Linked DNA regions of Parazoarcus communis. The protein of the gene in region 1 binds, or shares a complex with, the protein of each later gene. Links are inferred from orthologs where the notes say so. Each region holds a gene or a part of one and is shown in the gene's direction. Other genes may lie near its edges. The genes, in order: trxA and CEW87_RS02605.

The links.
Region 2: the proteins of trxA (region 1) and CEW87_RS02605 are in contact, whole or in part, in an NMR structure (PDB 2IPA), measured with the Bacillus subtilis proteins. The link is inferred for Parazoarcus communis from one-to-one orthologs.

Annotation. Positions count from the first base shown.
Region 1 is NZ_CP022188.1:2,866,307-2,869,379, reverse strand. The notes cover bases 1-2,751. They hold trxA (thioredoxin TrxA), read left to right. Parts: upstream 1-1,088; coding sequence 1,089-1,415; downstream 1,416-2,751. Other genes in these bases: rho (transcription termination factor Rho), read left to right, coding at 1,582-2,751; fdxA (ferredoxin FdxA), read right to left, coding at 488-811; CEW87_RS13145 (CBS domain-containing protein), read right to left, coding at 1-382. Also shown: more of rho, read left to right, coding at 2,752-2,844; CEW87_RS13125 (3-hydroxybutyryl-CoA dehydrogenase), read right to left, coding at 2,911-3,073. UniProt on the Bacillus subtilis protein: Participates in various redox reactions through the reversible oxidation of its active center dithiol to a disulfide and catalyzes dithiol-disulfide exchange reactions.
Region 2 is NZ_CP022188.1:563,657-566,768, forward strand. Bases 261-3,050 are described here. They hold CEW87_RS02605 (arsenate reductase ArsC), read left to right. Parts: upstream 261-1,343; coding sequence 1,344-1,757; downstream 1,758-3,050. Other genes in these bases: CEW87_RS02590 (GH36-type glycosyl hydrolase domain-containing protein), read left to right, coding at 261-359; CEW87_RS02595 (ArsR/SmtB family transcription factor), read left to right, coding at 436-807; CEW87_RS02600 (arsenate reductase ArsC), read left to right, coding at 804-1,316; arsB (ACR3 family arsenite efflux transporter), read left to right, coding at 1,761-2,828; arsD (arsenite efflux transporter metallochaperone ArsD), read left to right, coding at 2,846-3,050. In the rest of the region: more of CEW87_RS02590, read left to right, coding at 1-260; more of arsD, read left to right, coding at 3,051-3,112. UniProt on the Bacillus subtilis protein: Catalyzes the reduction of arsenate [As(V)] to arsenite [As(III)]. In vitro, can dephosphorylate para-nitrophenyl phosphate (pNPP).

The DNA of each region.
Region 1 (3,073 bases):
GCTCTTCGAGCACCGCTTTTGCCACATCATGAAAGCTCACCACACCGAGCAAGGTCGTGCCATCCATTACCGGCAGGTAGCGTTGATGGTGATCAACCATCAGACGACGCAACTCGTCCATTTCCATGTTGGGTGCAGCAACCATCGGTACGGCCAGCATGGCCTGCTCGATCAGCATTTCCGCCCAGGCGGCACCGCCTTTCTGAACGGCCTGAAGCACCTCGCGGAAAGTCAGCATGCCGGCCATCTGGCCCTTGGAGAAGACCACCAGCGAGCCGACGTCCTGCTCGGTCATGATCGTCACCGCTTCGGCCAGACTCTTGTTTGGCGAAATGGTGTAAAGCACCTTCCCCTTGATCGCGAGAATCTCGCTTACCAGCATGATAGTTTTCCTCGGATATATTTTGTTTAGTTTGAGGCTGTGCGCCATCTTAGTGCATTGGGGAACTCCCTGAAAGCCGCCCCTGGACGGGCCTTCAGGGCACGGTCACCGCTTCAACTCACCGAGCTTGTCCTTCACCTTCGCCCACTCGTCCGCATCGGGGAGCGGATCCTTGCGCTCGACAATCGGTTTCCACTGGCTTGCCAGCTCCGCATTGAGCGCGATGAAGGATTCCTGGCCGGCGGGTACGTCATCCTCGGCGAAAATGGCCTCGACCGGACATTCGGCGACACAAAGCGTACAGTCAATACACTCCTCCGGATCGATGACAAGAAAATTCGGCCCTTCGCGAAAACAGTCGACGGGGCAGACATCCACGCAATCGGTATATTTGCAGCGCACACAGGCTTCGGTCACAACATAGGTCATTGCTTTGCTCTCACGGGTAACGACACCTGCCACTGGATAGGCATTCGTGCTCACAGGCGACAATATAGTCCAGCGTTTTGCTTTTTCGCCACGACAATGCACTTTTTCAGGACTTCGGACCGATAACACCTTGACGTGACCGACGTCATCGCATAACTTTCGGGAAACCTTCTTCCCGGCACCCTTCCCAGTGCCTGGCCGAACGGGTCCTCAGCGACCCTTCATCTCTCTAGTATCAAGTATTACGCAACACATCTCCCCCCTGATGCGAGGAATCATGAGCGAGCATATTCAATACGTGACCGACAGCAACTTCGAGTCCGAAGTGCTGCAGTCCCAGACGCCGGTACTCGTCGACTACTGGGCTGAATGGTGCGGTCCCTGCAAGATGATCGCGCCGATCCTGGACGAAGTCGCAAAAGACTACGCTGGCAAGCTCAAGGTCGCGAAGCTCAACATCGACGAAAACCAGGAAACGCCGGCAAAGTACGGCATCCGTGGCATTCCCACCCTGATGCTTTTCAAGGGCGGGAACATCGAGGCGACGAAAGTCGGCGCCCTTTCAAAATCTCAACTGACAGCCTTCATTGACAGCAACATCTAAGCCGGAAACCGCTCCGGCCCGTTCTCGCGGTGCGACGCGCGCCCGCCGCCGGGGCCCCCGGCACCGCGACGGTAATCCTCCCGAAAACATTCCGTCCGATGACGACCTGCTCGACGCAGAATCGTCTGGAGAGACGGGTACGCCCACCGATCCGGCCATCCCTGCCCTGCACCTGTCCGAGCTCAAAGCACTGCACGTCAGTGAATTGCTCGAGATGGCAGTCGCAAATGATGTCGAAGGCGCCAATCGCCTGCGCAAACAGGAGCTCGTCTTTGCGCTGCTGAAGAATCGTGCACGCAAGGGCCAGCCCATCAGCGGCGACGGCGCACTTGAAGTCCTTCCCGACGGGTTTGGCTTCCTGCGCTCGCCCGACACGTCCTATCTTGCGGGTACCGACGACATCTACGTGTCGCCGTCGCAGATCCGGCGTTTCAACATGCGCACCGGCGACACCATCGAGGGTGAGATTCGCACCCCGAAGGATGGCGAGCGCTATTTCGCACTGGTCAAGCTGGACAAGATCAACGGCCGCCCTCCCGAGGAGTGCAAGCACAAGATCCTGTTCGAGAACCTGACGCCCCTGCACCCGCAGGAGTGCCTGAAGCTTGAGCGCGAAATCCGTGGCGAGGAAAACGTCACCAGCCGCATCATCGACATGATCGCGCCAATCGGCAAAGGTCAGCGTGGTCTGCTCGTCGCCCCGCCAAAGAGCGGTAAAACGGTGATGCTGCAGCATATCGCCCATGCGATCACGTCCAACCACCCCGATGTCGTGGTGATCGTGCTGCTGATCGACGAACGCCCGGAAGAAGTGACCGAAATGCAGCGCTCGGTGAAGGGCGAGGTCGTGGCCTCCACCTTCGACGAACCCGCATCCCGTCACGTTCAGGTTGCCGAGATGGTGATCGAGAAGGCCAAGCGCCTGACCGAACACAAGAAGGATGTCGTCATCCTGCTCGACTCGCTGACGCGACTGGCGCGTGCGTACAACACGGTCGTACCGGCTTCGGGCAAGGTCCTGACCGGCGGCGTCGATGCCAACGCGCTGCAGAAGCCCAAGCGCTTCTTTGGCGCCGCGCGGAACATCGAGGAAGGCGGTTCGCTGACCATCATCGCCACCGCGCTGATCGACACCGGCAGCCGTATGGACGACGTGATCTACGAGGAGTTCAAGGGCACCGGCAACATGGAGCTCCACCTCGACCGCCGCATGGCAGAAAAGCGCGTGTATCCGGCCATCAACGTCAATCGCTCGGGCACCCGACGCGAAGAGCTGCTGATGAAGCCGGACATCCTCCAGAAAGCCTGGATTCTGCGCAAGCTGTTGTACGGCATGGACGACATCGACGCGATGGAGTTCCTGCTGGACAAGGTCAAGGCCACCAAGAGCAACGCCGAGTTCTTCGACGCAATGCGTTCGGGACGCTGAGAAATCAAGCGCCCCACATGAGAAAGCCACCTTCGCAGGTGGCTTTTTTTCGTCTGTGAGCAGCGATTACTTGCCGTACTCAAAGAAGCCCTTACCCGTCTTGCGACCGAGATAGCCGGCTTCCACCATCTCCACCAGCAAGGGTGCCGGACGGTACTTCGGATCCTTGAAACCTTCGAACAGCACCTGCATCACGGCCAGTTCGACATCCAGACCGATCATGTCACAC
Region 2 (3,112 bases), 2.3 Mb from region 1 along the record:
CGGCCGACGTCTACGCCCGCGCGCCCCACGCCGGTCGGGGCGGCTGGAGTTGGCATACCGGCGCCGCCGGCTGGATGTACCGACTGACCGTGGAGTCGCTACTGGGTCTGAAGCGCGAGGGCGATGTCCTGCACATCAACCCTTCCCTGCCTGCCGACTGGCCCGGCCTCACGATGCGGTTCCGCCATGGAAGCACGTCCTACAACATCGTCGTCTCCCAATCCGGCGGCGGCGAAGCCGGGGTAACTCGCATGGAACTGGATGGCGCCGAGGTGCCCGGGCGGAGCATCCCGCTGCTGGACGACCATCTGAAGCACGATCTCCACGTCCGGGTCGGCAGCGGCGATCCCGGCGGGTAGGCCCAGCCCCCGCCGGGCTGGTTTCTGCAACAAAAACTTCATCCTCGTTCGTCCATATTTCGATAATATTCGAACTATGGAAACGTTAAACGCAGCCGAACTCCTCGCCGCCCTGGGTCATGAATCCCGCCTGAGCATCTTCAGACTGCTGGTGGAAGCCGGACCTGAAGGCGTTCATGCGAGTTCAATCGGGGAGCAGCTCGGCATGGCGCCGGCCACGCTGTCCTTCCACCTTGCGCATCTGAGCCGGGTCGGGCTGATTCGCGGGCAGAAGGAGAGCCGCTTCATCCGCTACACGGCCGAGTTTCCAACCATGGACGAACTGATCGTCTTTCTGACCAGCAACTGCTGCCAGGGCGAGGCCTGCCTGCCCAAGGCAAGCGCATGCAGCACGGCGGCACAGGGTCGAAACCTGAAGACCGACACACACACCTGCAAGGAGCCCTGATTGTGGAACGCCCGCTCAACGTCCTGTTTCTGTGCACAGGCAACTCGGCCCGCAGCATTCTGGCCGAAGCCATTCTGAACCACTCCGGGAAGGGACGCTTCAACGCCTTCAGTGCCGGCAGCCACCCCAGCGGCACAGTCAATCCCCTCGTCCTCGAACTGCTCAAGCAGCAGGGATTTGCCACCGAGGGCCTGCGCAGCAAGGCCTGGTCCGAGTTCGCCACACCCGACTCACCCAAACTGGATTTCGTGTTCACCGTGTGCGACAACGCCGCGGGTGAAGTGTGCCCGGTCTGGCCCGGCCAGCCGATGACGGCGCACTGGGGCATCGAAGACCCGGCAGCGGTGACGGGTGACGATACTGCCAGGCGTCAAGCCGTATCCAGGGCGCTGCACATGCTGAATCGTCGTATCGCGCTCTTCACCAACCTGCCCTTTGCCAAGCTCGACCGCCTGTCGTTACAGAACAAGCTCGACACCATCGGCGACTTGCGCAAGCAGGGCGAATGAACACCAACGACTGAAAACAATACCGAAATGAGTACTCTCAAGACCGTGCTGGTGTTATGCACCGGAAACTCCTGCCGCTCGCAGATGGCCGAAGCGATCCTCAACCATGAGCTTGGCGACCGGGTTCGCGCCCTGTCGGCGGGCACGCTGCCGCAGCCGAAGGTTGCCGATGGCGCGATCGAGGCCTTGAAGGCCGCCGGCCTGCCGACCGCGGGCCTTCACCCCAAGACCATCGACGCCGTGATCGACGAGCCGATCGACCTGGTGGTGACCGTGTGCGACAACGCCAAGGAAAGCTGCCCGATCTTCCCGCGTGTGGTGCCGCGCATGCACATGCCCTTTCACGACCCGCATGGCGAACCGCTGGAGAGTTTCATCAAGGTACGCGACGAAATCCGGACGCAGCTGATTCCCGCTGTCCGGACTGCACTGGAGCGGTGAACGATGTCTGCACAATGTGAAGCAACTGCCAAGCTTGCCGCCGGCGCGCCGATGAGTGTTTTCGAGCGCTACCTGACGGTGTGGGTGTTCCTGTGCATCGTGACCGGGATTACGCTCGGGGAGTTCGCACCGGGCGTGTTCCAGACCATTGGCCGCATGGAATACGCACAGGTGAATCTGCCCGTCGGCCTGCTGATCTGGGTGATGGTGATCCCGATGCTGGTCAAGGTCGATTTCGGCGCGCTGAATGAAGTCAGGCAGCACGTGCGCGGCATCGGCGTGACCCTGTTCGTGAACTGGCTGGTGAAGCCGTTCTCCATGGCATTTCTCGGCTGGCTCTTCATTCGCCACCTGTTTGCGCCGATGCTGCCGGCCGATCAGATCGACAGCTATATTGCCGGCCTCATCCTGCTCGCCGCGGCGCCGTGCACCGCGATGGTGTTCGTGTGGAGCAAGCTGACCAATGGCGACCCTTTGTTCACGCTGTCGCAGGTAGCGCTGAACGACGCCATCATGGTGTTCGCCTTCGCGCCGCTGGTCGGCCTGCTGCTTGGCATCTCGGCAATCACCGTGCCGTGGGCCACACTGGTGACCTCGGTGGTGCTGTACATCGTGATCCCGGTCATCATCGCCCAGGTGTGGCGCAAGATGCTGCTTGCCAAGGGCCAGGCCGCTTTTGACGCCGCGATGGAGAAGATCGGCCCGTGGTCGATTGCTGCACTGCTGCTGACGCTGATCCTGCTGTTCGCCTTCCAGGGCGAGGCGATCCTCCGGCAGCCGCTGATCATCGCGCTGCTGGCCGTGCCCATCCTGATCCAGGTGTTCTTCAATTCGGCGCTGGCCTACTGGCTGAACCGTGCCGTCGGTGAGAAGCACAACGTGGCCTGCCCGTCTGCGCTGATCGGTGCGTCGAACTTCTTCGAGCTCGCGGTAGCCGCTGCCATCGCCATCTTCGGTTTCAACTCGGGCGCGGCGCTGGCTACGGTGGTGGGCGTGCTGATCGAAGTGCCGGTGATGCTGCTGGTGGTGAAGGTCGTGAATTCGTCGAAGGGCTGGTACGAAGCCCGTTAGTCTCCAGGAAGATCGTCATGAAAAAACTCGAAGTCTTTGATCCTGCGATGTGCTGCTCCACCGGCGTGTGCGGTGTCGATGTCGACCCGGTGCTGGCCCAGTTCGCGGCCGACCTGAAGTGGGTCGAGGAACACGGTATCAGCGTCGCGCGCCACAACCTCGGTCAGGAGCCCCAGGCTTTCGTGGCCAACCCGGCGGTGGTCAAGGAGATGGAAGCGGGCATGGAGCGCCTGCCCATCCTCGCGGTGGACGGCCACATCGTGTCGACCGGCATGTACCCGTCA